2 regions of the Gottfriedia sp. ABJ_BB2_2 genome follow, and region 1 is predicted to be linked to the other one. Evidence: a T-box and tRNA genes for the amino acid it is inferred to sense, from the RefSeq annotation. Region 1 holds a T-box; the other holds one or more tRNA genes.
What was found. The T-box of region 1 lies ahead of pheS (phenylalanine--tRNA ligase subunit alpha). A T-box ahead of a tRNA ligase gene usually reads a tRNA of that ligase, here a tRNA-Phe.
Positions count from the first base shown of each region.

Region 2: it encodes a tRNA-Phe, which carries the amino acid that the T-box ahead of pheS (phenylalanine--tRNA ligase subunit alpha) is inferred to sense. The anticodon was not compared.

Region 1 is NZ_JBVFKR010000017.1:2,518-19,498, reverse strand. It holds gene pheT (phenylalanine--tRNA ligase subunit beta) at 196-2,610, opposite strand; gene pheS (phenylalanine--tRNA ligase subunit alpha) at 2,629-3,663, opposite strand; T-box leader at 3,731-3,974, opposite strand; gene ACX6U0_RS20850 (TrmH family RNA methyltransferase) at 4,361-5,110, opposite strand; gene sspI (small acid-soluble spore protein SspI) at 5,215-5,424, shown strand; gene ACX6U0_RS20840 (glycine betaine ABC transporter substrate-binding protein) at 5,511-7,244, opposite strand; gene ACX6U0_RS20835 (quaternary amine ABC transporter ATP-binding protein) at 7,249-8,451, opposite strand; gene ACX6U0_RS20830 (M42 family metallopeptidase) at 9,091-10,182, opposite strand; gene ACX6U0_RS20825 (MATE family efflux transporter) at 10,271-11,680, opposite strand; gene ACX6U0_RS20820 (nitric oxide synthase oxygenase) at 11,881-12,963, shown strand; gene ACX6U0_RS20815 (MBL fold metallo-hydrolase) at 13,147-13,968, shown strand; gene rplT (50S ribosomal protein L20) at 14,051-14,407, opposite strand; gene rpmI (50S ribosomal protein L35) at 14,449-14,649, opposite strand; gene infC (translation initiation factor IF-3) at 14,673-15,173, opposite strand; ribosomal protein L20 leader region at 15,254-15,379, opposite strand; gene ytxC (sporulation protein YtxC) at 15,514-16,347, opposite strand; gene dnaI (primosomal protein DnaI) at 16,453-16,981, opposite strand, start outside.
Region 2 is NZ_JBVFKR010000005.1:18,367-35,347, forward strand. It holds gene ACX6U0_RS12670 (ParA family protein) at 119-880, shown strand; gene ACX6U0_RS12675 (ParB/RepB/Spo0J family partition protein) at 873-1,712, shown strand; gene yyaC (spore protease YyaC) at 1,996-2,571, opposite strand; gene ACX6U0_RS12685 (mechanosensitive ion channel family protein) at 2,804-3,646, shown strand; gene ACX6U0_RS12690 (DUF951 domain-containing protein) at 3,678-3,875, shown strand; gene ychF (redox-regulated ATPase YchF) at 4,038-5,138, shown strand; gene rpsF (30S ribosomal protein S6) at 5,267-5,557, shown strand; gene ssb (single-stranded DNA-binding protein) at 5,593-6,078, shown strand; gene rpsR (30S ribosomal protein S18) at 6,155-6,388, shown strand; gene ACX6U0_RS12715 (YybS family protein) at 6,541-7,467, shown strand; gene ACX6U0_RS12720 (DHH family phosphoesterase) at 7,559-9,535, shown strand; gene rplI (50S ribosomal protein L9) at 9,532-9,978, shown strand; gene dnaB (replicative DNA helicase) at 10,007-11,368, shown strand; gene ACX6U0_RS12735 (adenylosuccinate synthase) at 11,571-12,860, shown strand; tRNA gene ACX6U0_RS12740 (tRNA-Lys) at 13,034-13,106, shown strand; tRNA gene ACX6U0_RS12745 (tRNA-Glu) at 13,126-13,197, shown strand; tRNA gene ACX6U0_RS12750 (tRNA-Asp) at 13,221-13,296, shown strand; tRNA gene ACX6U0_RS12755 (tRNA-Phe) at 13,304-13,376, shown strand; gene yycF (response regulator YycF) at 13,752-14,456, shown strand; gene walK (cell wall metabolism sensor histidine kinase WalK) at 14,456-16,291, shown strand; gene ACX6U0_RS12770 (YycH family regulatory protein) at 16,288-16,981, shown strand, end outside.

The sequences.
Region 1 (16,981 bases):
TTTATAGTATAAAAAAAGGACAAATTGGTTCGTTCTCATTACAAAAATGAGTAATAAATGGAAAAAAATAGGTGATTATTCTATTTAAATTCTTTTTATGATTGACCGAAATCGCCTAAAAAGAGAAAAAACCAGGAATCAATTAGATTCCTGGTTCTTTACTCTTACTCTAAATTATACTAAGTTGATTTATCATTAGCCCCTTAACTGAGCATTATGACTTTCTTCAACTGCTTTTAATACTTTTTGATGAGCTTTTGTAACTTCTTCGTCTGTTAATGTACGCTCTGGATCAAAATAAGTTAGTGAAAAGGCAACAGATTTTTTACCTGCTTCCATTTTATCACCTTCATATAAGTCAAAAATGATTGCATCTTTTAATAGTTTTCCACCTGCTTGACGAATTGTAGATAAAATATCTCCAGCAAAAACAGTTGAATCTACTACAAGTGCCATATCACGATTCATAGCTGGGAAACGTGGAATTGCGTTATATAAAATATCATCTACTTCTGTATTGAATAATTTTGCTAGCGATAATTGGAAAACATATGTCTCTTTAATATCCCATTCTTTTTCGGTTACAGGATGTACTTGACCAACGAATCCAATTTCTTCGTTATTTACTAATATACTTGCTGTTCGACCTGGATGTAGGTCTTCTTTTTTTGCAGCAACATAAGAAATTTTATCAGAAAGGCCTAATTCATTAAATAAACCATCTAATATTCCTTTTACTACATAAAAATCAACAGCTTTTTTCTCACCTTGCCATGCATGCTGTAACCATGCTCCTGTTAAAGCACCTGCTAAATACTCTTCTTCACGTGGAAGTTCATTTTTCTCTAATGTTAAGAAAACTGAGCCTGTTTCAAATAATTGTACATTTTCCTCTTTACGAGCAACATTATAAGCTACTGCATCTAATAGATGAGGTACTAAACTAAAGCGTAATTCACTTCGTTCTTCACTCATTGGTAAAGATAAACGAACTGGCTTAGCTTCACCAGTTTCTAATGCAAAACGTTTTACTTTACTATTACTAGTTAGTGAATAAGTAACTGCTTCAAATAATCCTGCATGTTGTAAAAACTGACGAGCTTTACGGCGTTTTGCTTGATATACAGTTAATTGTCCACGGCTAGCTACTCCTGTTGGCAATGTTGCAGGGATATGGTCGTATCCGTACATTCTTCCTACTTCTTCAACTAAGTCTTCTTCAATCGTAATATCTCCGCGGCGACTAGGAACTGTGACTGTGAAAAGTTCTCCATCTTGTTTCGCTTCTAATCGTAATCGACGGAAAATATCTTTAACCGTATCAGCATCAATTGAAGTACCAAGTACATTATTTATTTTGCTAACTGAAACAGAAACTTCTGGTGCGTTATTAACAATATGATTAGCAACTACAGTGCCCTCTACAATCGTACCTCCTGCAAGCTCTGCCATTAACTGCGCAGCACGTTCAGATGCAGAGTAAGTACGAGATGAATCAATTCCTTTTTCAAAACGAGCACTTGATTCACTACGTAAACCTAGGTCTTTTGATGTTTGACGAACTGTTTGACCCTTGAAAACAGCTGATTCAATTAAAACATCTACAGTGTTCTCATCAACCTCAGTTGTTTGACCACCCATTACACCAGCAATCGCAACTGCTTCCTTTTCTGTCGCAATCACTAAATGATGCGGTTGTAATGTACGTTCTTCTCCATCTAATGTTGTAATTTTTTCATTAGATTTTGCATGTCTAACGATGATTTGTTTACTATTAAGCTTGTTGTTATCAAATGCATGTAATGGTTGACCGTATTCAATTAAAATATAGTTTGTAATATCAACAATATTATTAATTGGGCGAATACCAGCACTCATTAAACGAGCCTGCATCCATAATGGAGAAGGAGCAACTTTTACACCCTTAACTAATTTCGCGCTATAGTATGGTGCATCTTCCTTTGATTCTACTGAAACATTAATAAAGTCTGCAGATCCAGTCTCTTCAGTTCCAACAGTTGGTAGTTTCACTTCTTTATCTAAAATTGCAGCAACTTCATAAGCTACTCCAATCATATTTAAACAATCCGCACGATTTGGTGTTAAACCTAATTCTAATACAGCGTCATCGCGGTGTAGAACTTCTAATGCATCCGCTCCAACTTCTGCATCATTAGGTAAAACGAAAATTCCGTTCGAAAATTCCTTCCCAACTACTTTCCCTTCAACTCCAAGTTCTTGAAGAGAACAAATCATTCCTTCAGAAACTTCACCACGCAATTTTGCTTTTTTAATTTTGAAGTTTCCAGGTAATACCGCACCAATTTTTGCAACGATAACTTTTTGACCTTTAGCAACATTCGGTGCACCACAAATAATTTGTACAGGCTGTTCTTCTCCAACATCTACTGTACATTTAGATAATTTATCAGCTTCTGGATGTTGTTCACGTTCCATTACATAGCCTACTACAACATTTTTTATTCCTTCAGAAAGATTGTTTACACCTTCAACTTCAATACCAGCTTTTGTGATTAATTTTGCAAGTTCTTCTGGTGTTACACCACTTAAATCAACGTATTCTTGTAACCATTTTGTTGAAACAAACATGTTTTGTCCCCTCCTACCTTACATTTGTTGGAATTGCTTTAAGAATCTAATATCGTTTGTATAGAAATGACGAATATCATCAATGCCGTATTTTAACAGTGCAATACGCTCAGGACCCATTCCAAATGCAAATCCTTGAACTTCCTTCGAGTTGTAACCAGCCATATCAAGTACATTTGGATGAACCATACCTGCACCTAAAATTTCGATCCAACCTGTATGTTTACACATATTACAGCCTTTTCCTCCACACTTCATGCAAGAAATATCCATTTCTACTGATGGTTCAGTAAATGGGAAGAAACTTGGACGTAAACGAATTTCTCTATCTTCACCAAACATTTTTTTCGCAAAAAGTTGTAATGTTCCTTTTAAATCACTCATTGAAATGTTTTCACCAATTACTAACCCTTCAATTTGCATAAATTGGTGTGAGTGAGTAGCGTCATCATCATCACGACGGTAAACTTTTCCTGGACAAATAATTTTGATTGGTCCTTTTTCTACATTCGCTTCCATTGTTCTTGCTTGAACTGGAGATGTATGAGTTCTCATTAATGTTTCTTCTGTAATATAGAATGAATCCTGCATATCACGAGCAGGGTGACCTTTTGGAAGATTTAGTGCTTCGAAGTTATAATAATCTTTTTCAACTTCAGGTCCTTCAACAACCTCATAACCCATTCCGATAAATAAGTCTTCAATTTCTTGAATGACTGCTTTTAAAGGATGCACACCACCAGCTTGAACAGGACGTCCTGGTAATGTTACATCGATACTTTCGCTTTCTAATTTTTCATTAATGGCATTTTGTTCTAGTAAAACTTGTTTAGCCTCAAGTTTTTCTTGAATTGCTGCACGTACTTCATTTGCAACTGCTCCCATTTTTGGACGCTCTTCAGGAGATAAATCCTTCATTGCTTTCATTGCCTCTGTAATTGGACCCTTTTTTCCAAGGTAAGCGATACGTACTTCATTTAAGGCTTTTAAATCTTGAGCCTCTTCAATTTGTTTAATCGCTTCTGCTTGTAAAGAAACTAAACGCTCTTGCATCTTTATTCCTCCTATACCTCTACCATTTTTTTCATACATTTTTAAACATAAAAAAACCTCGCTCCCAAAAAGGGACGAGGATTGATCGCGGTACCACCCTAATTAACAGTTAATGCATAGTTGCACTTACTAACTGCTCACTTCATTCATGTAACGGTCTATTAGACCGAGTCGCCTTTACATATATAATGGTCCCGGCGCCAGCTCAAGAGGTGAATTCAATTTAATTTCCTATAAAAGTGCTTTCAGTCTTAGGCACTTTCTCCCTATATAGGGTACTTAAATTTACTAGTCTCTATCATCGCTTTTATATATTAAATTTTCTTAACTTATTATAGTGATATTTTTGAATTATTGCAACTGCTCTACATATGATTTTCTATCACTTTATCTTGATGACTCCACAAAAAACTAATTCATTATGGGACGAGAATCATATAAATAATTGAATATAGTCAAATTGGAGGAATTTTTGATTTGAAAATTAGAAATCAGTTAATAGTTGGAATTTCAATTATTATATTATTAACCATCTCAATGTTTACTTATAACTTTAATATAGGTAAAAAAATATTAAATCAATTTCATTAATAGAAAATCAAACGGATGATGTAAGTCACGCAAAGGAAGTAGTATTTTTGCTATCTGGGATATGCCAAAAAAAAGCAAAAAAGATGCAGAATATGCACCTCTTTTTTTATAAGCTATACATTAATATTCCCGCTGCGATACCGACGTTTAATGATTCTGCTTTGCCGTAAATTGGGATATAAAGGTTTTCATCTGATAAAGTAAGTAGGCTAGAATTAACTCCTTTTCCTTCATTGCCAACAATAATTGCAAATCGATTAGATGCTTTGATTTCATTAAACGGTTTTGCATTTTGTAATGAAGTTCCGTATACAGTTATACCCTGTTCTTTTAACTCCGAAATCACTTCGAATAAGTCTCCACGTAAAATAGGCATATGGAATATAGAGCCTTGTGTTGAACGAATCGTTTTCGAATTATATAAATCGCTTGTCCCTGTCCCAAGTATAACTGCATCAAATCCGGCTGCGTCCGCCGTTCTGATCATAGTACCAACGTTTCCAGGATCCTGTACTTCATCAATTAATAATAATTTAGAGACGTTTTCAAAGTTTACTCTCATATATGAAAATTCGATAATTGCATATATACCTTGTGTCGTTTCGGTTTCACTTAATTCTTTACTAACTTCTTTAGAAATATATGTTAACTCAAAAGAGCCCGGTGAAAAGTTTGATGGGATGTCGATTTCTTCAGAAATTAATAAATGAAGTATCGGTGCATCATTCTTAATTGCTTCTTCTACTAGATGAAAACCTTCTACAATATATTGTTTTGATTTCTCTCGACCCTTTTTTGTATGTAGTTTTTTCCAAGATTTAACAGAGTTATTTTGTATCGAATCAATTCGTTTCATATTATAACCTTATACCTTTCTTCGTATATCATAAAGTTAATAATACATAAATTTGATACTGTTTACAAATACTACTTAAAGCACAATATGAAAGGAGAATACAAATGAATTTCAACATTCGTGGAGCAGTTCTTCACAATATTACTGGTAATAAAAGTGATCAATTAGAGGCAACAATCGTAGATGCAATTCAAAGTGGTGAGGAAAAAGTATTACCTGGATTAGGTGTTTTACTAGAGTTATTTTGGAATCATGCTTCAGAAGAGCAAAAACATGAGTTATTAGCTGTTATTGAAAGCGGAGTACAAGGTTAACAAGGTACACCTTCACTTTGTTTTAGCCTTTTTTAACTTAAAAAAGTAGAAGCCTCGAACAGATTGCTCGAGGCTTCTTTTGTTAATTATTGTTTTTTTAGATCTTCTATCGAATCAATATCCATATATTCTGGAACAGTTAATCCTAATTTTGTACCTTCTAAGTTCGGTCCAAGATTAACTAGCTTACTTTTATATTCATTTATATAATCACTATGTGTAGTTGGTAGCCATGCTGCTACTAATGCATCTGCACTTCCGTCAGCCACACCTGCAAACATAGGGCCTGCTTCAACTTGTTTTAAAGTTACATCATAACCATGTTGTTTTAATACTGTACCTATCACATTCGTACTGGCAATTTCTGATTCCCAAGCAACATATACAAGGCTTACTTTTTCTCCATTGCCTTTAGGCACATCTTTCGTCCACTTGGCTACGATATCATTATTTTTTTCCACCCATTTTTTAGCAGCTTCCTCTGGCTTTGTTCCTTCTTGTACATCACTCATTACGTTTTCCATATCAGAAGGTTTCCAATAAAATTGATTAAGAATTTTGTAAGCACCAGGATTTTCTTCTTTTAATCCTTTACGTACAATCGTGTGAATCGATTCATCTTTTCCAAATGAACCTTTAGGATCTTCTAAATACTTCAATTTATATTTTGTAAACATCCAGTGAGGCGTCCAGCCTGTAACAATGATTGGCTCTTTTTGATCATAAGCTTTTTTGAGTTCTGCAGTCATTGCAGCTGAAGATCCTTCTTTTAAGGTCCAATCTTTTAAGCCATAATCACTCATTGCTTTTTCGGTAGCCTTCATCAAACCTGCTCCTGGATCAATCCCTGTAATTTCATAATGTACCTGATCCCCTACTTTATTAGTAGACGTTTGGTCTTTTGTACCTACAGTAAAGGCAGTAGCAATGAAAGAAATGAAAAAGATTAGAGTAAAAAAACCATATACGTATTTTTTAGTAAACTTATTTCCATAAACAGGTTTACGTAAGTTTTGTGAGATTCTGTCTAAAATGATTGCAATGATGACAATTGATAGACCAGCTTCGAATCCTTCACCAACTTTAATTTGTGTAACAGCACGATAAACCTCTGCACCTAAACCTGGCGCACCAACTAATGATGCGATAACGACCATCGAAAGTGATAACATTATACTTTGATTAATACCTGCTAAAATCGTAGGTGCAGCCAATGGTAGTTGTACTTTTACGAGTTTTTGCCAAGTAGTTGAACCAAATGCATTTGTCGCTTCTATTAAGTCATTAGGAACTTCTCTTATACCAAGATTGGTAAGTCTAATTGTTGGTGGTACTGCGAAAATCACCGATGCTAAAATACCTGGCACAACACCAATCCCGAAAAAGAGAATTGCTGGTATCAAATACACAAATGCCGGCATTGTTTGCATAAAATCGAGTATCGGCGTAATGACTTGTTTCACTCGATCGTTTTGCGAAGCCCATATACCAAGTGGAATCCCTATGACCATCGTTATAATAACCGAGGATAATATTAATGCTAATGATTCAATTGTTGCATCCCAAAGTCCTAAATTATCGATTAATAGTAAACCTATAAATGTAAATAACCCTACTGTCCATCGACTTGTATAAAACGCTAAAAGCGATATTAATACTATTAAAACAATCGACGGTCCCATTCCTAAAACCTTCACAAAGATATCTAATAGGGTTTCTGTGATGTTTGTGATTGTACTGAATAGCGGATTGAAATATTTAATGATCCAATCAACGATTGTATCAATCCAATCTGCTAACGGTAATTTATGCATCCCCATTACATTAACCCCCTTTAATATTTAAATCTTCTTTTTTACCCGCAAGTGCTCCAATTACCGCACCTCTGATAATGACACCTTTTAATCGGTTTTCTTTGTCAACAACAGCAAGTGGGAGAACGGAAGTCGCAAGCGATTCGATTACATCTGTAAGAAGTGTATCTTCAGAAACTACCACAATATCTTTTTGCATGACTTCTTCAACACTTTTATTTTCTTTCAGTGCATGCGATGCGTCATCAGCTGTAATTGCTCCAAGTAATTTTAATCTACGATCTACAACAAAAATACTTGAATATCCTTGATCTCTCATGATTTGCAGAGCTACCCTAGGACCACGGTCTGGCGTTATTCTTTCAGCACGCTTAAGAACATTCGCTGCTGTTAATACTTTTGACAAATCAACATCTTCTACAAATCGCTCTACATATTCATTAGCTGGATTCACCATAATTTCTTCAGGCGAACCAATTTGAATAATATGGCCATCCTTCATTAGTGCAATTCGGTCACCAATTCTTAATGCTTCATCAAGATCATGGGTAATAAAAATAATTGTCTTTTTCATCGTCTCTTGTAACTCTAATAATTCATCCTGCATGTCTTTTCTGATTAATGGATCGAGCGCACTGAAGGCCTCATCCATAAGCAAAATATCAGTATCACTTGTAAGAGCTCTCGCTAGACCAACCCTTTGCTGCATACCTCCACTTAGTTGTGAAGGGTATTGATTTTCATAGCCTTTTAAGCCAACAATTTCTAAAGATTTTTTTGCTTTTTCTGTTCTTTCCAATGCAGAAATATTTTGTATTTCAAGACCATATTCCGTATTTTCAAGAACTGTTTTATGTGGGAATAATGCAAAGTTTTGAAATACCATGCTAATCTTTTTTCGTCGAACATCCCTTAACTGCTGAGCATTCATTTTCACTATATCTTCATCATCTATCAGAATTTGACCAGTTGTTGGGTCGATTAATCGATTTAACATTCTTATTAATGTCGATTTACCGCTGCCTGATAAACCCATAACCACAAATATTTCACCTGGATAAATTTCAAAATTCGCATCATTTACACCTATTGTTACGCCAGTTTCTTTTAAAATTTCTTTTTTTGAGTAACCTTTCTCAAGTAATTTTATGGCATTCTTAGGCGATTTACCGAAAACCTTCGTCACATTTTTCACTACAACTTTTGATTTCATCAACTCACCTCGTTTTAAAATTTTTAAAATAAAACCTTTTTCTAATACAACTTTCTTTTATATTGAAGGCAGCTTTTTAAAGAAAGAATATTCCAAAAAATAAACATGCAATATAGCGTGAAAATTAAGGATGTTTTGTAAAATATTGTTTAAAATCAGAGTTTCAAAAGCAACATTTTTTAGAAAGCATCTAAAATAAAAGTAGCCAAGTACTTAAAAAGTCTTGGCACGCTACTATTTTGTTTCTATTTGAAGAAGAATTGTCGCTCCAGGACCATTTAAAGGTAGTGGAATGTTTATCTGCTATTAATGTTAACAAGAAACTATGACAAAACTATGTCAGAACAATGTTAACACTAATACATTTGATTACAGAGTTTTAGCCAAATTATTCCATTTTTTAAGTTATATTGTTCTGAACCTCTCGGACCCAAGCGTTTTGCTATTGTCAATAATTATTACAGAAAAGTAACGATTTTTAACTAAACTTAATAAAAACTTGGCTTTTCCCACTAAAAAGTATTCCAAAAAAATATTTTTAAATTGAATAGTATTAATAGGAGCAATAAATTCTATTACTCTTAACAAAAATAAACAAAATAAAAACCCCTCAAGAGGATGCTTGAGGGATTTGTTTACTTAGTTATAAGTTAAACGATCAACTGTTTCACGATCTAAACGTTTAATAACTTCTACAATCAGCTTGACTGTATTTTCATAGTCATCACGGTGTAGGATTCCAGAATGAGAATGAATATATCTAGTTGGAATTGTAATTGCAAGCGATGGTACACCTTTCATTGTGATATGCATTGCGCCTGCATCTGTTCCTCCACCAGGCATTGCTTCATATTGATACGGAACTCCGATTTCTTCAGCTACATTTACAACAAACTCACGCAAATCTTTATGAGAGACCATTGAAGCATCATAAAGAACAATTTGAGGACCTTTTCCTAATTTACCTTGTGCTTCTCTTTCTGATACTCCAGGCATATCACCTGCAACACCAACATCTAATGCGAATCCAATATCTGGTTCAATTTTATATGTAGATGTTCTAGCACCACGTAGACCTACTTCTTCTTGTACTGTACCAACACCAAACACGATATTTGGATGCGGTTGGTTTTGTAATTGTTCTAATACATCAATCGCAATTGCACAACCAATACGGTTATCCCATGCTTTTGCTAATAATAATTTTTCATTTTTCATTGTTTGGAATTCAAAATAAGGAACGACTTGATCCCCAGGACGCACTCCAAATTCTAATGCCTCTTCTTTACTTGAAGCACCGATATCAATAAACATATCTTTAATATCGACTACTTTTCTTCTCGCTTCAGGACTCATAATATGCGGTGGTTTTGATCCAATAATACCTGTAACATTACCTTCTTTAGTAGAAATCGTAACGCGTTGAGCTAGCATTACCTGAGACCACCATCCACCGATTGTTTGAAAACGTAAAAAGCCTTTATCATCAATCTGTGTAACCATAAATCCAACTTCATCAAGATGCCCAGCAACCTCAATTCTTGGGCCATTAGCATCTCCTGTTTTCACAGCAATTAAGCTACCTAAATTATCTGTCGTAACTTCATCAGCAAAAGGCGTTATATACTTCTTCATTACTTCGCGTGGTTCATGCTCAAAACCAGCTACACCATTTGCATCTGTTAACTCTTTTAACATTTGTAACTTAGCATCTAAAGTAGACAAGGTCATCCATCCTTTTTTCTAATTAAAGTTTATGTACATTATCTATTATACAATTAGCGTATCTTTTTGACAAAATCATAAGAATATTAAATGTTTAGCCTACTTCCTTTACTCTTCCTTTTGGACCATGTTGAAAAGTAGCTTTCTTCCAATTTCCAAAAAAGTAGTAAAGGATATGACATAATACTGCTACTGTAAATGCAATTCCAAAACTCCACCAAATACTTAAAAAGCCATACTGATGTCCTAAATAATATGCGATTGGATTCCGAACTAGCCACATCGCACAAAAAGTAAATAATAATGGAGGCATAACTGCTCCAGTTGATCTGACTACACCTGAAAGAACCAGTGTTACCCCAAATAAGATATATGGCCAAAACATAATATAACTAATTGTAATCCCTAAATCAATTGCATGACCCGTCGTTGGTAAAAATAATGAAAAAGCTTCTTCGCTAAAAATATTTAATAAAAGAACTAGACCACCTGTCCAAATCACATTGAACAAAACACCGTTTAAAGCAATACGGCCTATTCTTTCTAACTTACCGGCACCAATACACTGTGCTACCATAGATGTCACTGCTCCACCAATTGCCATTGCAGGCATTTGAATATAACTTGAAAGCTGGAATGCTACCCCAAAAGCAGCTGTTGATTCAGATCCAAAAGAATTAACTAAATGAAAGAGTGCTAAATTTGCTGAAGATACAACAATCATTTGTAAACCCAGCGGTATACCTTTTACTATTAGTACCTTTATTAAGCCCCAATCAAATCTAACTAAGTTTAACTCTTCTTTTTGTAGTCTTAAAAAATACTTCCTTGAATAAATCGTTATCACTAATAAAATAAAACTAATTGTTTGAGCTATTAAAGAAGCCAAACCAGATCCTGATATTCCCATTTCAGGAAAAGGGCCAATTCCTTTAATGAAAAATGGATTTAATATCACATCTAATCCCACAGATAGAAGTAAAAAGTAAAATGGCGTTTTCGAATCACCAGATCCTCTCATAATCGCCATAACTAAAGTGTAAGCAAACATAAATGGCGTACCTAAAAACATCATACGAGTATAAGAAATCGCAAAATCAATTGTATCTCCCGGTGTATTCATAAGCTTTAAGATGGTTGGAGAAAAAACAAATCCTATGATGGCTACTATTAAAGAGAGGGCAATAAATAATGCTAAGCTTGTACCTACTACTCTTTTCGCTTCATTAATATTCTTGGCACCTATATTTTGTGCAACTAAAATAACAGCCGCCATAGAAATTCCAAAAATAGCTCCAGATAAGAAGAACATTAATATATTGGCATTAGAAGTAGCTGCTAAAGCTTGTTCACCTAAAAATTTCCCTACCCAAATCGAGTTAATCGATCCATTTAAAGACTGAAGTACATTTCCTAATAACATTGGCAATGAAAAGAAGAATAATGTTTTCGCGATAGGTCCTTCAGTTAATTGATTGCCTTGTAGGTTTTTTGGCTTAAACATCATATTCCTCCATTTCTATAAAATAGTACTCTATTACTCATCGTAACAGAATAATTGTCATTAGATAAATAATTCAATCATCAATTTATTACATATTCCAATCAAAATTCACACTAATTTCATAAATACGATTTGAAGGGAAGAATATTTAAGCTTACAATGTATAAGTACATTTTTAAATACAAACCTTGGAGACAATAATGATTACAACAACTGTATTATATAAAGAAGCAAAAAGTTTTATTACACAATGCTACGAAGAGCTTAATATCGCTGAACGAATAGAAGAACGTTTAAAAGATATTGAAATTGAAATTAAATCAACTGGCTTTTATACACATACCTATGAAGAAATCGAACATGGTGCTAAGTTAGCTTGGAGAAATAGTAACCGGTGTATTGGTAGATTATTTTGGGATAAACTTCACGTTTTAGATGCTCGTCATATTAACGATGATGAAGGTGTAAAACAAGAAATCATTCATCACATCAGTTACGCAACAAATTCTGGTAAGATTCTTCCGACCATTACAATTTTCAAACCTTACTTAGGTGAAAATAACTGTATTCAAATTCATAACCATCAGCTTCTGCGATATGCTGGCTATGAAACAGATCAAGGTATCATTGGTGATCCCATCTCAATTCCTTTTACAAAAAAATGTGAAAAACTAGGTTGGGAAGGAAAGAAAACAAATTATGACTTGTTACCGATTGTTTATTCTATAGATGGACAAAAGCAAAAATGGTTTTCTGTTCCTCGTGAAGTCATTTTAGAAGTTCCAATTGAGCATCCTGAATTTGATTTTTCATCATTACAAGCAAAATGGTATGCAGTACCAATGATTTCAGATATGCGGTTAGAAATTGGAGGAATCACATATAGTGCTGCTCCATTTAATGGTTGGTACATGGGAACTGAAATTGGTGCACGAAACTTCGCTGACGAATTCCGTTATAATATGCTTCCTCAGGTGGCAGAATTGATTGGATTAGATACAAAAAGGAACAGTACATTATGGAAAGACCGTGCATTAGTTGAATTAAATATCGCAGTTTTATATTCTTTCAAAAAAAATGGTGTTAGTATTGTTGATCACCATTCAGCAGCTCAGCAATTTCAACAATTCGAAAAACAAGAATCAGCATGTGGAAGAGAAATTACAGGTAACTGGGGATGGCTTATACCTCCAATGTCGCCAGCAACAACGCATATATTCCATAATAGATATGAGAACACAATCATCAAACCTAATTTTTTTCCCAACAATAAAAACACTTAAAAGTATTAATCATTGCTTGATGAACACTAATCAAAAAAGAACAAAAATAAAGCGTGCTAAGAAACATTTTCTGAGCACGCTTTTTTCCGTTTTAAAACAATTCCATTTCTCACCTTCTCACTTGTTAATTTTGTTAAAATGAAAATATCCAGATTTCAAATTAAAGGTAAAAAGGAGAATTCAATGATACTTTTTAAAAATAAACACGTAACCGTTTTTCAAAGTGCATTATTTCAGACGAATTCAACAGTTGTTGAAACAGAGGATTGTATTATAGTAGTTGATCCAACTTGGCTTCCGAATGAAATTAATGAAATTAGAAAGTATGTAGATGAAATTAGAAAAGAACGACCTATTTATTTATTCTTTACTCATGGCGATTTTGACCATGTAATTGGTTACCATGCCTTCCCAGATGCAACTACAATTGGAAGTATCCATCTACATAATCACCCTGAAAAAGAAATCAAGGTAGGAAAAATTAAACAATTTTATTTAGATCATTATATTCAACATAATCATCCTATTCGATTTCCTGAAATTGATTTGATCATATCCGAAGACGAACAAACAATTAAAATTGGGAACACAACTTTAGTTTTTTATCTGTCACCAGGACATACAAAGGATGGTTTATTCCTTTATATTGATCAGTTAGATGTTTGGATTACAGGGGATTATTTATCTGATTTTGAGCTTCCAATCGTCTTTGATAGTGTAAAAAGTTATTACAAAACATTGGAAAAAGCATCTGAATTGATAACAAACAAACAATTTTCATTATTGATACCAGGTCACGGTAAAGTAAGTGATTCAAAGGTAGATGCAATCAATCGTATTTCCTTTGCAAAAGATTATTTAACCCGTCTACAGCAAGCTGTACAAAATGAAGATGAACAAGCAATCAGTCTTCTAGAAAAGGAATTTTTATTTCCGTCTGCATTTACTAAGTTTTGTCATGAGTGCAATGTTAAGAATATGAGAAGAGAATATTGTCTTTCTTAAAAGGTTCAGTCAACGCATAGCCTGAAAATCTAATAAAATAAAAAAATCCTTAACATCTACATGTTAAGGATTTTTAATGATATTATTTTAAGTTAGCTTTTGCAGCGTTTGCTAATTCAGCAAATGCTTTTTCGTCTGTTACTGCAATGTCAGCTAACATTTTACGGTTAACTTCGATACCAGCTAATTTTAAACCGTGCATTAAACGGCTGTAAGAAAGACCGTTCATACGAGCAGCCGCGTTGATACGAGTGATCCATAATTTACGGAAATCACGTTTTTTCTGACGACGGTCACGGTATGCATACATAAGTGATTTCATCACTTGTTGGTTTGCAACTTTGAATAATGTATGTTTTGAACCGTAATAACCTTTTGCTAATTTAATAACCTTTTTACGACGAGCGCGTGTAACTGTACCGCCTTTAACTCTTGGCATATTATTTCCCTCCTAGATATCTATCTAATCCGTTATCGTTCTTATTTCATGTTTGTAAGCATGAAGCGAATACGTTTGAAATCGCCTTTGCTTACTAATGAAGCTTTACGTAATTTACGTTTTGCTTTAGTAGATTTATTAGCGAATAAGTGGCTAGTGTATGCACGACCACGTTTTAATTTACCAGATCCAGTCTTTTTAAAACGTTTTGCTGAACCACGGTGAGTTTTCATTTTAGGCATATCGTGTTTCCTCCTCAAATAAATTACTTTTCGTTTTTAGGTGCTAAGACTAAGAACATACTACGACCATCCATTTTTGGATGTGTCTCAACAGTTGCAACTTCTGCACAAGCAGCCGAGAAACGGTCAAGTACTCTTTGTCCTATTTCCTTATGCGTAATAGCGCGTCCTTTGAATCGTATAGACGCTTTAACTTTATCGCCTTTTTCTAAGAACTTAATTGCATTACGAAGTTTTGTGTTAAAGTCATGCTCTTCAATAGTAGGACTTAAACGAACTTCTTTCATGCTAATAATTTTTTGGTTTTTACGGCTTTCCTTGTCTTTCTTTTGTTGCTCAAAACGGAATTTACCGTAGTCCATGATACGACATACAGGTGGTTTTGCCGTTGGTGCAACCATTACTAGATCAAGGTTAACATTAGATGCTAACTCTAGAGCCTCTTGTTTAGTCTTGATACCAAGTTGATCTCCGTTAGGACCAATTAAACGAACTTCACGTGCACGAATTCCTTCGTTTACCATCATGTCTTTGCTAATAGTAAAACACCTCCAGGGTATTGTAAGAATTACCTTAATTTGTTTTTATTGAAGCAAACCTCAAACTCAATAAAAAAGTGTGGGTATATAAATACACCCACACTGACAGTATCAAAGTAATAATGATTCTGTTACCTGACAACAGCCTACAGCGTCATCCAGGTGAGAAGCGGGTGCTTCTACTTCAAACAAATAAGTATTCTTTTCTTACGTTACTATAACATAGCGACACGATGTTGTCAAGATTCGTATGTTTTATTCGCAACGAAATTTATTATAGCAAAGAAACTTATTTATGACAATCATTTTTTTATTTTCATAAAATTCATTTCGATTTTTCTTGTGTAAAGTCTTGTAAAGTATGTATGTGTACCCGTTCTTGAAAGATATTTTGAATAGTAACAATTAGTGCTAAATCTACTGTTGCTGTGTATAAATGAATTCTTTTTGGTGCGATTGCAGCTAATGGAACAATCAATTCATTATCAATGTATTCCCGGTTTTTGATTTCTTTTCCATATTCCCTTAATAGCTCTTTTGAAATTGGTAAAAGTAAATGATCATACACACTAAATTTCCCATCATAAACAATATGGACATTCGGAATAAGTGAATCTGATTTTAATACTTGTTGTCTTAAATTTTCAATTAAGTTTTGATATTCATTTTCTAATTTGTATTCATCGATTGCGATTTCACATACATAGGCTAGCTGCTTATTATATTCTTTTAAGCGAAATGTAATGAACGAATCAAAACTAAAGCTTATTCCGTCCTTTACATATTGAAAAATTGCGTTAGTAATCAATTGTTTGCTTTTCCGTATTTTCTTCTGGTTTGGTACGCTTCTTCTTGTCCCTCTTAATAAGGACTGTGCAATTGGAATGATTTGCTGTTGTTCAACTTCCTCATAGAAAAAAGATGTATGTAAAATGGATTGAATCCACTTATCTTCTTTTTGAAGTAAAATAAATTGTACTAGCGTTGGCACTAAGATACTTTTTATTAACTCTTCAGTATTTTGAGGAAAAGTAATTAATAATGTATTCATTTTGTGTTTTCTTAGAAAGTATGGTCTCGATTGATTTTTTAAGCGTTTTTGTAATCGGTCGTAGACATAAGCTGCATCAATGGGTTCATTGAAAAAAATTTCAATCACCCTGTTCCCCCCTTTCAAGCACCACCTAGTCCTATATATATTAAGAAGTGAATTAAAAAATGCCGTAAAATCACTTAGAATCGTGATTTTACGGCATTTTTGTTTTTATGATGTGAAATGTCTTCGATTTGAACCAGAAATACTGATTGGCTTCGCTAAATATTTAACGCGATCTACAATGCGAGCTGCTTTTACTCGTTCTTCTTCTCCGCGTTGAGAATATGTTAAATGGTGTTCTAACTGAGTTATATCTGCGTTTGAAGTAAAGAAGGTTGGTAATTTTTCAAGCATACGATATTGAAGAATCGTACCTAATATTTCATCCCTTGCCCAACTTGACATTTGTTCGGCACCTATGTCATCAAGCATTAATACTTCAACTTTTTTAACAGCTTCTATTTTTTCTTCTAAAGTTCCTTCACTAATTGAGCTTTTTAATTCACGTAAAAACTCAGGTAAATAAACAAGCATTGAAGAAATTCCTTCTTCTGCTAATTCATTCGCGATTGCACCAAGAATATATGTTTTACCTACACCAAATGGACCGTGTAAATATAACCCTTGCATCATTTTTCCTTTTTCATAGTTCATAATAAATTGTCTTGCAGCTGAAATAGCTTCAAATCGCCCAGAA
Region 2 (16,981 bases), on a different contig from region 1:
ACCTCTTCCAAAGTGGTGAATTTTTTTTGTTCATTTTTAAATCTAAACACAATGATGATTGTATTCGTGATAGAATAGAAAATAAGAATTGTTTGTTGTGGAAGGAGTAGATTACGTAGTGGTTAAGGTAATCTCGATTGCAAATCAAAAAGGTGGTGTTGGTAAGACAACAACATCAGTTAATTTAAGTGCTTGTTTAGCACATTTAGGAAAAAAAGTATTATTAGTTGATATAGATCCTCAAGGTAACGCTACTAGTGGAATTGGTATTGAAAAGGCAGATGTAAATCAGTGTGTGTACAATGTATTAGTTGATGATGTCGAAGCAAAAAGTGTGATTATAAGCACCGCAATTCCTAATTTTGATATTATTCCAGCAACAATTCAACTTGCTGGAGCGGAAATCGAATTAGTCCCTACTATCTCTAGAGAAGTACGTTTAAAACGTGCATTAGATACTGTAAAAGGAAACTATGATTACATATTAATAGATTGTCCTCCATCTCTAGGTTTATTAACACTAAATTCACTTACAGCTTCTGACTCAATTATTATTCCAGTACAATGCGAGTACTATGCTTTAGAAGGATTAAGTCAACTATTAAGCACAGTAAGATTAGTGCAAAAACATTTAAACAAGAATTTAGCAATTGAAGGCGTATTGCTTACTATGCTGGATGCTCGTACAAATTTAGGTATCCAAGTAATTGAAGAAGTGAAAAAATATTTTCAAGATAGAGTTTATAAATCAATTATTCCAAGAAACGTCCGTTTAAGTGAAGCGCCAAGTCACGGCAAACCGATCATTACATATGATCCAAAGTCTAGAGGTGCAGAAGTATATCTCGAACTAGCAAAGGAAGTGATTGATAATGGCTAAAGGTTTAGGCAAAGGCATCGGAGCATTTTTTCAAGATATGGATAATCCAAATGAAGAAATCGTTCAAGAAATATCACTAAAAGAACTTAGACCAAATCCTTACCAACCTCGAAAAATATTTGATGAAACTGCAATGCAAGAATTAACGCAATCTGTTTTAGAACATGGGATTCTTCAACCTATTATTGCTAGGAAAAGCATTAAAGGCTATCAAATCGTAGCTGGTGAAAGACGTTATCGCGCTGCGAAAGCTGCTGGATTAAACACTGTTCCAGTCATTGTTAGAGAATTGACTGAAGAACAAATGATGGAACTAGCAGTACTTGAAAACTTACAAAGAGATGATTTAAATCCTTTGGAGGAAGCTGAGGCTTACCAGTCATTAATTGAACAATTACATTTAACACAAGAACAACTTGCTAAAAAACTAGGTAAAAGTAGACCACATATAGCGAACTATCTTAGAATCCTGACTTTACCTAACTCTGTTCAGAAAATGGTTGAGACTGGTACACTCTCTATGGGGCACGGTAGAGCTTTATTAGGTCTTAAACGTAAAGGTTTAATTGAGGGAACTGCTTTAAAGGTTGTTGAAAAGAATCTTAGTGTCAGAGAAGTAGAAACATTAGTTAACGAATTAAATGATAATGTTTCACGTGAAACACAAAAGAAAATTCCTAATAAGAATATATTCTTCAGTGAATATGAGGATGTTTTACAAGAGAAATTTGGTACATCTGTAAAAATTAAATCCACAAAAGATAAAGGGAAAATTGAAATCCAATTCTTTAATAAAGAGGATTTAGAACGAATCCTATCTATCATTAAATAAATAATGTATACGGACTATAGTTTGTAAGTTACATACAAATTATAGTCCTTTTTTTGTTGTTAAATTTGGATCTCTTCTAGAGAATATTTGGATTGGTAAGATCAGACAGTAATTGCTCTCTACGGATTTATCTAAGAAGGACGAACCCCGTCCTTCTATAATTGAGCATACTGGAGTTATCATCAACCACCACAATCCTCAATAGCATAAATATTTCGAAATAACATGAAAATAAGTGCAAATTCATTTACTACATTATGAAACTATTAATATTATCTTGCAGTTAACTAGTCAATTTGCTTTCTGTTTCTTTAATAGACTTTGCAATAAATTTGGCCATTTTCATGACTAAACTTAATCTAGTATTTTGTAAAACATAAAACTCCATGAAACCACTGACATTCACGACTCCAGTTAAATTAATTTCACCAACTAAAGGTAAATCCTTTTTCATAGCGGCCCCTGGTTTTAATGGTCCATTTGATAAACGCACACTTCCAATGCTTTTAACTCTGCCTAAACATGCATCAACAGCAATAATAAACGGATTTTTATACTTATTTTTGATTGTTTCAAGTTGTTCAGAAAGATTTAACGCATGAATTGGTTCATCAAGAGTACCATAATAATGGAATCTACTTACATTCAATTCTCCTAATAAAGTACCGACTAGTGGACCTAATGAATCACCTGTTGAACGATCAGTACCAATACATACAAATACAATGTCATTAGTGTAGATACTAGGAAGAGATTTGCTTAAATGATCTGCAAATTGGTTAACTGCATTGTCATCATCCAAAAATACAGAATAATCATCCTTAAATAAACTACGAAAAGGATTTGCCGGAAATTGCATACTATCGCCCACTTTTCATTTAAAAGAGTAGTAATAGTTTATGCAATATTTAAACAATTTATACTATATTCTACCTTTCTTTATCATAAAATTACTATATGATTACATTTGTAGTTATTTATGGTTTTAAAGTATTAATTCGTTTAGTATAACTTTTGAAGAAATAGAAAGTGGTAAGGAGGATAAAATGAAAAATACATTAAATGAAGCAGAAGCAACCATTAAGAAAAGTATGTTGACTGAGAGTCAATGGGACACGCTTTGGACTTCTTCGATAAAAATAGCTGTAATTATTATCGTTTCTGTTTTAGCGATTAAATTTGGAAGAAAATTAATTCGCCGACTACTAAAAGTACAAGCAAGAGGACCTTTACAAGTTTCAGAAAGACGATCTGTTACGTTAGTTAGATTGTTAGAAAATGTCATTGCGTATGTTGTGTTTTTTATTGCTGTTCTTACAATTTTACCTATCTTTGGGGTTGAAACTAGAGGGTTAATCGTAGGTGCCGGAGTTGGTGGTGTAGCATTAGGTTTTGGTGCACAAAGTTTAGTGAAGGATATCATCTCAGGATTTTTCATTTTATTTGAGGATCAGTTCTCGGTTGGGGATTATATTAGAGTTCAAACCTTCGAGGGTACGGTACAATCGATTGGTTTAAAAACAACAAAAATTAGGAGTGCGACAGGAGAGCTACATATCATTCAAAATGGTATGATCACTGAAGTAACTAATTTTTCGTTGCATAACTCAGTTGCCATGGTCGATATCAGTATTTCTTATGAAGGCGATATTGAACATGCTCAATCAGTTATTGAAGAACACTTAGTGGAAATGCCAGAACGATATGAAGAAATGGTAAAAGCACCAGAATATCTTGGTATTCAAAGCTTTGGTCCTTCAGAAGTAGTGATTCGAATCGCATCAGAAGTAAAACCAATGGCACAATTTAAAATATCAAGAGCAATTCGAAAAGAGATTAAAGAAGTGCTTGAACGAAATAACATAGAAATTCCATATCCAAAAATGGTATTATATAGACAACCAGAACCTACTAATGAAAAGGCAAAGTCTTAATTCTACTATTTAAGGAAGTGAAATAGTCGACATGGAAGAGAAAGTTTTTGATTTAAATGATATAGTAGAAATGAAAAAAGCACATCCATGTGGTGTGAACAAATGGAAAATTATCCGTATGGGAATGGATATCCGTTTAAAATGTGAAGGCTGCGGACATAGCGTCTTAATTCCGCGTAGAGAGTTTTCACGTAAATTAAAAAAGGTTTTAACAAAAGCTGAAGAATAGACGAAAACATTATTAAAAAGGTATCTAGTATGAGCGATCTTTTTACCGTTCATATTAGATGCCTTTCGTATGTAAGAAATAACATTCGGATTTTCTTGTTATTTTTTCTTGAAATCAATATAATTGTGAAAGATTAACTAAGTTCGTATAGGAGTGGAAACTATGGCATTAACAGCAGGTATCGTAGGTTTACCAAACGTAGGAAAGTCAACATTATTTAATGCAATTACACAAGCTGGTGCGGAATCAGCAAACTATCCGTTTTGTACAATTGACCCTAACGTGGGTGTAGTAGAAGTACCGGATTACCGTTTAGAAAAATTAACTGAATTAGTTCAACCGAAAAAAACAGTTCCAACAACCTTTGAATTTACTGATATTGCAGGAATCGTAAAAGGTGCAAGTAAGGGTGAAGGATTAGGAAATAAGTTTTTATCACATATTCGTCAAGTAGATGCAATTTGTCAAGTAGTAAGATGCTTTGCAGATGACAATATTACACACGTTTCAGGTAAAGTAGATCCAATCTCAGACATTGAAACGATTAACCTAGAATTAATTCTTGCCGATTTAGAATCAGTAGAAAAAAGAATTGATCGTGTTGCTAAGTTAGCAAAACAAAAAGATAAAGATGCATCTTATGAACATGAAATTTTAGTGAAATTAAGAGACGCATTCGAAAGTGACAAGCCTGCTCGTTCAGTAGAATTCACTGAAGAACAAATGAAGGTTGTAAAAGGATTACATTTATTAACGACTAAGCCAATGCTTTATATTGCTAACGTTGGTGAAGATGATATTGTTGATCCGTCATCAAATGAGTTTGTTGAAAAAGTTAGAGCTTTTGCAGCGGAAGAGGGTTCTCAAGTTATTGTGATTAGTGCAAAAATTGAGGAAGAAATTTCTGAGTTAGATGATGAAGAAAAGCGTTCATTCTTACAAGAAATTGGTATTGAGGAATCAGGTCTTGACCAATTAATTAGAGCTGCTTACCACTTATTAGGATTAGCGACTTATTTCACGGCTGGAGTACAAGAGGTACGTGCATGGACATTTAAAAAGGGTATGAAGGCTCCTCAATGTGCAGGCGTAATTCATACAGATTTTGAACGTGGATTTATCCGTGCAGAAACTGTATCTTATGAAGATTTAGCAACATATGGTTCAATGCCATTAGCTAAAGAAGCTGGAAAAGTGCGCCTTGAAGGTAAAGAATATATCGTTCAAGATGGAGATGTAATGCATTTCCGCTTTAATGTGTAATAGGTAGTAAAAATTTTATTGGTTTGCTATCTAAAATCTTTTATGCTATAATTTTATTTCGTGAGTGATTATATAAATTGCTCCTTGCCCTTAACTGGGCCGTTAGACCAAAAGGAGGTGACATTGTGATGAATAAATACGAAATCATGTACATCGTTCGACCAAACATGGAAGACGAAGCGCAAAAAGCTTTAGTTGAGCGTTTTAACAACGTTTTAACTGAACAAGGTGCAGAAATCACAAACGTTAAAGAGTGGGGTAAACGTCGTTTAGCTTATGAAATTAACGATTTCCGTGATGGACACTACATGCTTGTAAATGTTTCTGCTCAACCAGAAGCAGTACAAGAATTCGATCGTTTAGCGAAAATCAGCGAAGATATCATTCGCCATATCGTTATCCGTGAAAATGACAAATAATAATTTTTGAAATGCCTTAGGGAGGTAAGAATCAGATGATCAATCGTGTTGTGCTTGTAGGTCGTCTAACAAAGGATCCAGACTTACGTTATACACCAAGTGGGGTTGCTGTAGCTACATTTACTCTAGCAGTAAATCGTACCTTCTCAAATCAGCAAGGAGACCGAGAAGCAGATTTTATTAACTGCGTTATCTGGAGAAAACCGGCTGAAAACGTTGCGAACTTCTTGAAAAAAGGAAGCTTAGCTGGCGTTGAAGGACGTATTCAAACTAGAAGTTATGATGGCCAAGATGGTAAAAAAGTTTATGTAACAGAAGTTGTTGCTGACTCAGTTCAATTCTTAGAGCCAAGAAATGCATCAGGCAATCAAGGTGGTTCGTTTAATACAAACCAACAAAACCAAGGTTTTAACGCTGGAAATCCTTTTGAAGCACCATCACAAAAGCCTAGCTTTAATGATGATCCATTTGGTGGGACAAGCAAAACAATTGATATCACTGATGATGATCTTCCTTTTTAATAAAAATAGCGTAATGTTGAACGGTAAACATTACTAAAAACAATTCTTAAAAAAGAAGGAGGGAAATAAGATGGCAATGGGTGGACGTAAAGGTGGACGTGCTAAGCGTCGTAAAGTTTGTTACTTTACAGCTAACGGCATTACACACATCGATTATAAAGATACTGAGTTATTAAAACGTTTCGTATCAGAGCGTGGTAAAATTTTACCTCGTCGTGTAACTGGTACTTCAGCTAGATACCAACGTAAATTAACGATTGCAATTAAACGCTCTCGTCAAATGGCATTATTACCATACGTGGCTGAATAAGCTGAATAATAAAAAGTACAGCATTCTCGTGCTGTACTTTTTTTGTATTTTAAGGGATCTAATGAACTTTTCATTTTTTTTAATAATTTATGGTAAAATAGGTATTAGTATGCTTACCGATTATTATTGGTTTAGTTGAAAGGAGCCATATTTTGAAATCGACTCGCTTTATAACCGAGGGGGCAGTGCTTTTAGCATTTTATTCAGTTATGCTTTTGCTGCTTACATATGTACCATTTCTCTCAATCGTACTAACTTATTTAATGCCCCTACCATTTATCATATTTAGCTTGAAATATTCTATTAAGGAATCTCTTTTATTGATTTGTGTTGCTTTAGGACTGACACTCGTCATTACTCAAGCTTCTTTTATCCTAGGAACTTTAATGTTTTCGACAGTAGGTATAGCAATAGGATATCAACTTAGGAAGGAAAGAAGCAAAGGAGAAATTTTATTAACTAGTACATTTTTATATTTCATACATATAGTACTAATATACTTAATAGTACAACTTATGTTTGATATTAATATTACAAACATGTTCACAACGAGAATGACTGAGTTGCTTGAAACAAGTAAGAATTTATCTTCAGATTTAGGTTTTTCATATAATGAAAAGAATGTTAAGGTTCTGACAGAAGCAATTAAGCTGTTACCTGTTTTGGTACCATCTATTATGTTAATGTTAGGCTTTGCTATGGCATTTTTAACGCAGCTATTAACATTCCCCATCGCCAAAAGATTAGGTTTCAAAACGCCTAAATTTAAGCCGTTTAGAGAGTTTAGGTTACCATTAGGGTTTATGTGGTTATATTTATTGATCACGATCCTTTCTTACTTTGGATCTAAACCAAATGGATTCTTATATACAGCGGTTATGAACATATCTTATGTATTACACATCTTAGTAATTACGCAAGGATTTGCAGCGATATTTTATTTTAGTCATATTAGAAAACTATCTAAAGCAGTGCCTATTCTAATATTAATTGCAGGTCTACTGATTAACGGGTTAATGATTTTTGTTTTATTAATTGGGATTGTATCAATTGGTATTTTTAATAGAACAAAGAAATAAGCTATTTTTTGGTTTTATATTTGGCAGAATAGGTAAAAATAATCTTATTTTGTATAGAAGTTAGATTTTATTTGATTTAGGGGCTGAACTTATGCAAGATTTTCATAAGAAACAGGTGTTTCTTATTCCCGTCTATCTATTAACTGCTCTTGCGATATTTCTAATAGGAACTGTAGTTTATATACGTCCACAGCTAGGTATACTCTTTATTATCATCTTTCTATTCGTTATCTTTTTAGTGGTAAAGATTGAAATAAAGTATCGACACATTTTAGATATGTATATTGAATCAGTTATGTCGAGAGTGAAAAATTTAAGTAATGAAGCAATTACAAAAATGCCAATAGGTGTGTTACTTTATGATAAAGAGTACCATATCGAGTGGGGCAATCAATATATTACAAATATTTTGGACGACCAATCATTAATTGGAAAACATATTTATGATTTATCAGATGGTCTAATGTCTTTGATTTCAAAAAAAGAGAAAAAAGAAGATGTTATTACCATTAATAAGAGAACGTACCGAGTCGTCATTAAAAGAGAAGAACGTTATATTTATTTATTTGATGTCACAGAACAAGCACAAATGGAGAAATTGTTTGAGGATCAAAGAACAGTTATTGCGGTAATTCTACTTGATAATTACGATGAGATGACACAAGGTTTAGATGATCAAGAACGATCTAGTATCAATGGATCTGTGACGACAATACTAAATAGCTGGGCTAATAAACATGGCATATTTTTACGAAGAGTGTCTTCTGATCGTCTGTATGCTGTATTAAATGAAGGAATTTTAAACGTATTAGAAAGTAATAAGTTTGCAATTCTTGATCATGTCAGAGAAGAAACGACAAAACGAAATTTACCAATCACTTTAAGTGTTGGGGTTGGCATTGGTAGTGAGAATTTACCTGAACTTGGCCAACTTGCACAGTCTGGATTAGATCTGGCATTAGGACGCGGTGGAGACCAGGTAACAGTAAAGAATCTTAATGGGAAAGTAAAGTTTTTTGGTGGGAAAACAAATCCAGTTGAGAAACGAACTAGAGTTAGAGCTCGTGTAATTTCTCATGCATTAAGGGATCTAATGAAGAGTAGCTCAAATGTAATGATAATGGGTCATAAGTTACCAGATATGGATGCGTTAGGTTCTGCTGTTGGTATTTTAAAAATGGTTACACATAATGAAGTTAATGGTTATGTTGTCATTAAAAAGGATGAAGTAGATAGAAGTGTTAATCGTTTAATGAAAGAAATGACAAAAAACGAACAATATATGACATGCTTCATTTCACCTGAGAAAGCAAAAGAACTGGTAACTGAAGATACACTAATTATAGTTGTTGATACGCATAGGCCAACTATGGTAGAAGTAGAGTCACTATTAGACGAAACTGATAAAATTGTTGTCATTGACCATCATCGAAGAGGAGAAGACTTCATTAAAGATGCCATTCTTGTGTACATGGAGCCTTATGCATCTTCTACAGCTGAATTAGTTACAGAGTTATTAGAATATCAACCGAAAAAAATTAAGCTAAGCATACTTGAAGCAACGGCTTTACTGGCTGGTATCATTGTTGATACGAAGAGTTTTACATTCCGTACAGGTGCAAGAACGTTTGATGCAGCATCTTACTTGCGTTCAAATGGTGCTGATACCATTCTTGTCCAAAACTTATTAAAACAAGATATGAATGAATATATACGCAAATCAGAGCTGATTGAAGAGGCATACATGTACAAGAACGGCTTCGCAATCAGTTATGGTAAAGAAAATACAAACTATGATCAAGTGTTAATTGCTAAAGCTGCTGATACATTATTAACGATGACAGATGTAATAGCATCTTTTGTCATTGCAAAGCGTAATGATAATCTTGTCAGCATAAGTAGCCGATCATTAGGGGATATAAATGTTCAACTAATTATGGAAGAGCTTGGCGGTGGTGGACATTTAACAAATGCAGCCGCACAACTAGAATCTTCTTCAATTCGAGAAGTAGAAATAAAATTATTGAAAATAATTGATCAATATATCGAAGGGAGAACAAACAAATGAAAGTAATTTTCTTAAAAGATGTAAAAGGAAAAGGTAAAAAAGGCGAAGTAAAAAACGTAGCAGATGGATACGCACATAACTTTTTAATTAAGAATGGTTATGCTGTTGAAGCAACAGGCGGCAACGTAAAAACGCTTGATGCGCAAAAAAATAAAGAAGCAAAAGATGCTGCTTTAGAATTAGAAAATTGTAAGAAACTAAAAGAAACAGTTGAGGGAATTACTGTTGAACTAAAAGCGAAATCTGGAGAAGGCGGCCGTCTTTTTGGATCAATTTCTAGTAAACAAATTGTTGAAGAGCTACAGAAGGTTCATGGAATTAAACTAGATAAGCGCAAATTTGAAATGAACGATCCAATTCGTGGACTTGGTGTAACTAACATTAAGGTTAAACTTCACCAAGAAGTAACTGCAACATTAAAAGTACACGTGAAGGAACAATAATGTAATTTAAGCATCTGGAGGACAAAATATGAGTGATTTGTTAAATGATCGTACTCCGCCGCAGAATATAGAAGCTGAACAAGCAGTATTAGGAGCAGTCTTGTTAGATTCAGATGCTTTAATACCAACTTCAGAACGGCTTTTACCAGATGATTTTTATCGAGCTGCTCATCAAAAGTTATTTGAAGCGATGTTAAGTATTTCTTCGAGAAATGAGCCTCTAGATGTCATCACTCTAACTTCTGAATTAGCAAAACAAGGTTTGCTTGAGGAGGTAGGAGGCGTATCCTATTTAAATGATCTATTAGCTTCAGTACCAACTGCGTCTAATGTTGAATACTATGCTAAGATGGTTGAGGAAAAATCAACGTTAAGAAGATTAATAAGGACAGCTACAAATATTGCAAATGAAGGATATGCATCTGAACATCCTGTTGATGTTATTTTAAATGAAGCTGAAAAGAACATACTACAGGTTTCTCAACGTACAAATGTTTCTGGGTTTCAAAATATTAAGGATGTTGTTTTCCATACATTTAGCAAAATTGAAACGTTATTTAATCAGCGTGGGGATATTACTGGGATCCCTACAGGTTTCACAGATTTAGATCGAATGACAGCGGGTTTTCAGCCCAATGATTTAATTATTGTTGCTGCTCGTCCTTCTGTTGGTAAAACAGCATTTGCCTTAAATATTGCACAGAATGTTGCTACAAAAACAGATGAAAATGTAGCTATATTTAGTCTAGAGATGGGTTCAGATCAATTAGTAATGCGTATGCTTTGTGCAGAAGGCAATATTAATGCACAGGCGCTACGTACTGGTAATCTTGAACAAGAAGACTGGAATAAGCTTACTATGGCTGCTAGTAGTTTAGCGAATACAGGGATCTACATTGACGATACACCTGGTATTCGCGTAAACGATATTCGTGCTAAATGTAGAAGACTGAAACAAGAGCATGGTTTAGGAATGATCTTAATTGATTATCTACAACTTATTCAAGGTAGTGGCAAAGGCGGCGGAGACAATCGTCAGCAAGAAGTTTCAGAGATTTCCCGTTCACTTAAGGCACTAGCAAGGGAGTTAAAAGTTCCCGTAATCGCACTTTCTCAGCTTTCTCGTAGTGTTGAGTCAAGACAAGATAAACGTCCGATGATGTCTGATATTCGTGAATCTGGAAGTATTGAGCAAGATGCTGATATTGTTGCTTTCTTGTATCGTGATGATTACTATGATAAAGAATCTGAGAATAAAAATATTATTGAAATTATTATTGCTAAACAAAGGAATGGCCCAGTAGGTACCGTTCAGCTGGCATTCGTAAAAGAATATAATAAATTCGTTAACTTAGAGCGTAGGTTCGATGAGCATGCGCCTACAGGTTAAATTTGATCACATAGTTATTCTATGTGATTATTTTTTTTTGTTAGGGCAAACTAAAAACATGAGTTTTTATTCATGTAATTACGAACGAAGAAATGTAAAAACCGAAAAAAACGAATCATATCATTGACAAATAACGTAAGTTTGATATACTAGTTTTGGTTTTAGTTCGGAAATAGCGAATTTTATTCGGAGGTGCAATACATTGTCATCAGTAGTAGTAGTTGGTTCTCAATGGGGAGACGAAGGAAAAGGAAAAATTACTGACTTTTTATCTCAGCAGGCAGAAGTAGTTGCTAGATATCAAGGTGGTAATAATGCAGGTCATACAATTGTTTTTAATGGCGTAAAATACAAACTTCATTTAATTCCATCAGGTATTTTCTTCTCGGAAAAAATTTGTGTTATTGGAAACGGAATGGTTGTGGATCCTAAAGCGTTAGTTCAAGAACTAGCGTATTTACATGATAAAGGTGTTTCTACTGATAACTTACGTATCAGTAACCGTGCACATGTCATCTTACCTTATCACTTAAAGCAAGATGAGCTAGAAGAAGAGCGTAAAGGTGATAATAAAATCGGAACTACTAAAAAAGGGATTGGCCCAGCTTATATGGATAAAGCTGCTCGTGTTGGTATACGTATGGCGGATCTTCTTGATAAAGAAGAGTTCTATATTAAATTAAAACGTAATCTTGAAGAAAAAAATAATTTATTCGAAAAGATGTATGATTCAAATAGTCTTGATATTGATGAAATTTTTGAGCAATATTATGAATTTGGTCAACAAATTAAAAAATACGTTTGCGATACTTCAGTAGTATTAAATGATGCAATTGATGGTGGAAAACGCGTTTTATTCGAAGGTGCTCAAGGTGTAATGTTAGACATAGACCAAGGTACTTACCCATTTGTTACTTCTTCTAACCCTGTTGCAGGTGGAGTAACAATCGGATCAGGAGTCGGACCAACAAAAATTAATCATGTTGTAGGAGTATGTAAAGCTTATACAACTCGTGTTGGAGAAGGGGCATTCCCAACTGAGTTACATGATGAAATTGGAAACACGATTCGTGAAGTAGGTCGTGAATATGGTACAACAACTGGAAGACCACGACGTGTTGGTTGGTTTGATAGTGTTGTAGTTCGTCATGCTCGACGCGTAAGTGGTATTACAGATCTATCACTTAATTCTATTGATGTGTTAACAGGCCTAGAAACAGTGAAAATCTGTGTAGCATACAAATACCGTGGAGAAACGATTAACGAGTTCCCTGCTAGCTTAAAACAGCTTTCAGAGTGTGAGCCTGTTTATGAAGAGCTTCCAGGTTGGACAGAAGATATCACTGGAGTAAAAGATCTTAATGAACTTCCAGTTAATGCAAGACATTATGTTGAACGTGTGTCTCAATTAGTTGGAATCCCATTATCTGTATTTTCAGTAGGACCTGACCGTAATCAAACGAATATTGTTCGTAACGTTTTCGGAGCATAATTAGTTAAATAAAGCCCTTAAAATTGATTTTTAAGGGCTTTTATTTTCTTTTTACAAGATAAATACGAAAAAAAGTATTGCGCTACTATTTGTTTGCATGTTATAATGAATCTTGTCGTCATAACAAGTAATTAGTTTTAAATGACGTGCGTTTAATCTAGTATTTTTAATACGAGCCATTAGCTCAGTAGGTAGAGCATCTGACTTTTAATCAGAGGGTCGAAGGTTCGAATCCTTCATGGCTCATCTTTTATACATATATCATGGCCCGTTGGTCAAGCGGTTAAGACACCGCCCTTTCACGGCGGTAACACGGGTTCGAATCCCGTACGGGTCACTTTTATTTATAAATATTGTATTGGTCCCGTGGTGTAGCGGTTAACATGCCTGCCTGTCACGCAGGAGATCGCCGGTTCGATCCCGGTCGGGACCGCCATATATTTGGCTCGGTAGCTCAGTCGGTAGAGCAGAGGACTGAAAATCCTCGTGTCGGCGGTTCGATTCCGTCCCGAGCCATCATAAAAACTACTGTAATTACAGTAGTTTTTATTTATTTAAACCCACATATAACAGAGGAAATTTATATTTTATTTAAATAAAAATTAATGGAAAATGAGTAGGATTTTACAAAAAAACCTACTTAATTTAAAATAGAAGTAGTAGATTAAGCCTCTAGCAACAAGCTAGGGCTTTTTTTCTAAGATGAAAGTCGAAGAAAGTGTTGATTTAAAAAGGACACATAACTTATTAGTCGTATTGTATATATAGAGACAATCCTACAAAACGAAATTGCTAAGATACGTTTAATTGTTGCCTAATTTATTATGAAATTGCTAAAGCTATGAATAGAAATGGCACGCAGCTAAACTTACTAGAAAAGGAGTGCGGGGAATGAATAAGAAAATACTAATAGTGGATGATGAAAAACCAATTGCAGATATATTAAAATTTAACCTTGAAAAAGAAGGTTTTGAAATTGTTTGTGCGTATGACGGGGATGAAGCATTACAAAAAGTTGATGAGTTTCTACCTGATTTAGTTTTATTAGATATTATGTTACCAATTAGAGACGGATTAGAGGTATGTAGAGAAATCCGTAAGAATCATGAAATGCCAATCATTATGATTACAGCAAAAGACTCTGAATTAGATAAAGTATTAGGTTTAGAAATGGGAGCAGATGACTATGTAACGAAACCATTTAGTACAAGGGAATTGCTTGCCAGAGTAAAAGCTAACTTAAGAAGACATCAGACTGGTGCATCGTCTGAAAAAGAAGAGTCAGTTGAAGTCGTAATCGGTTCGCTTGTGATTAATCCAAATGCGTACATCGTAACAAAACGAGGAGAAAAAATAGAATTGACTCATCGTGAATTTGAATTACTGTACTATTTAGCGAAGCATATCGGTCAAGTTATGACAAGAGAACACTTACTTCAAACAGTTTGGGGATATGACTATTTCGGAGATGTACGAACTGTAGACGTAACAATCAGAAGACTTCGAGAAAAAATTGAGGATAATCCAAGTTATCCATTATTTATTGTAACTAGAAGAGGAGTAGGCTACTACTTACGTGATCCGGAGCAAGATTAATGGCAGCCAAAAATAAAGTAGGTTTATTTCAATCAATCGTATTTAAATTTGTGCTTGTATATATCTTGCTTATATTAGTTGCGATGCAAGTAATCAGCGTTTATTTTTCTAGAGAACTTGAAAAGCAATTAGTCAATAACTTCTCAGATTCGATAAACGAACGTGCGAATATGCTAGCCTATAATATTAAAATAGAGTACGAAAAAAAGAAAACCCTGGATGACCCAGAAGTAAAAGAAAAAATTCAAAAGATCGTTGCAGATTTTGGTGAAAATATAGGTATAACTGATGTAAGGGTAGTTAACCAAAATAGTGAGGTAATCGCTACTTCAGATTCCAACAATCGGACGATTATAGGAAAACGAACAACTGATATATTAATTAAAAGGGCTCTACTAGCTGGTACGAATACTGAAAAGGTTTTATTAGATCGTAAGAATGGCCATCGAATGAGAATCATCGTAATTCCAGTATTTGAAAATGACGAAACTGTTGCAGCTATCTACACAAGTGCTTCAATGGAAAGTACTTACGATAGGATGGAATTAATTAATCGCATTTTTTCTACGGGAACATTGATTGCAGTTGCTATAACCTCGATTCTCGGAATACTGTTGGCGAAAGCAATTACGAAGCCAATTTCGGAAATCAGAAGACAGGCTCAAGAAATGGCTAAAGGTAATTTTTCTCGCAAGCTAAAGGCATATAGTGAAGACGAGATAGGTGAGCTAACGATATCTTTTAATAATCTATCAAGGAACCTACAACAAGCTAGAGCGTCTACTGAAGGTGAAAGAAGAAAACTTCAATCTGTACTAGAACATATGACGGATGGTGTTATAGCAACAGACCGTCGAGGAAAAATAATACTATTAAATGATCCAGCTGAGGCGATGTTGAATGTTTCACGTGAAACAGTATTAAATCAGTCGATTTTAGAAGTACTTGGTATTGAAAAGGTTCATACATTAGACGACTTATATGAAGAGCCGGATTCAATCATGCTTGATTATAGTGAAAATAAACGACCAATGATTATCCGTTCTAGCTTTTCGACAATCCAAAAGGATACAGGAAAAGTAAATGGATTGATAGCTGTACTTTATGATGTAACAGAACAAGAAAAAATAGAGCAAGAACGTAGAGAATTCGTAGCGAATGTATCGCATGAATTAAGAACACCATTAACGACGATGAGAAGTTATTTAGAAGCACTTTCTGATGGAGCTTGGGAAAATAAAGAAATAGCACCTAAATTTTTACAAGTTACCCAAGATGAAACAGAAAGAATGATTCGATTGGTTAACGACTTATTGCAGCTATCTAAATTAGATAGTACAGAGTATCGTTTGTTAAAGGATTGGGTGAACTTTACCGAACTATTTAATCGAATAATCGATCGTCATGAAATGAGTAAATCTCAAAAGGTTACATTTAAAAGAGAGTTTTTAAATAAAACAAGATTTGTTTTTATTGATGAAGATAAGATCACGCAGGTTTTAGATAATATTATTTCAAATGCATTAAAGTATTCTCCAGAAGGTGGCAAAGTTACCTTTAGAATTAAAGAATCAAGGGATCAAATACTTGTAAGTATTACAGATGAAGGTATGGGAATTCCTAAAGATAATTTAGCGAAAATATTTGATCGTTTTTATCGAGTAGATAAGGCTCGTTCAAGACAAGTCGGAGGCACAGGACTTGGACTAGCAATCGCAAAAGAGATGATTTATGCGCATGATGGTCATATTTGGGCTAAAAGTGAAGAAGGAAAGGGTACAACAGTTTATTTCACGCTTCCGGTAGCTGATGACCAAGAGGATGAGTGGGAATGAAAAGTGAACATATAAAATCAATTATATTATCAACTTTAGTTGCAATCAGTTTGGTTCTTTCATATAGCTTATTATCGTATCAACCAGCTTACGATGTTATGCAAAATTCTAATTATGATTATGTACAAAATGTTTCAATTGGTGCAAAGAAACAATTTAAGGATGTAGTTGTGCCAACTGAACTAGTAGTGCATGAAACAAATAATCATTATCTAACAACAAAGCAAAATAATATTTTACCGTTATTTAGAGCAATACAAAAAACAGAAATATCTAGTTTTAGTAATATAACTAGTAAAACGTCTCTAGAAAATTATCAAAGGATTACAAAAGGGAAAAATAAAGTTGAAATCATTTTTCCTACACTAATTCCAATTGAAACATTGAATAAGGTATTAAACTTAGATTCAAAAAGATTACAAAATGTTCTTTTTGATCGAATGATTATTAGTCTTTCAACTAAACAAGATGATTCTACAAAAATTTATTTTGCAAATGAGTCACTAAATGTCATATACGAAGCTATTTACGATAATTCAGAAGTAATTACAGCGGTTGAAAAAGTAAAAAATAACTATGACCATTATATTGAATGCTCGAAATTTGAGTTAGATTCTGGGAAGTTTATTTATTTACCTAAGAAAACTGTGAAATTAAAAACGATTGAATATTTAACTACAGACATTGCTA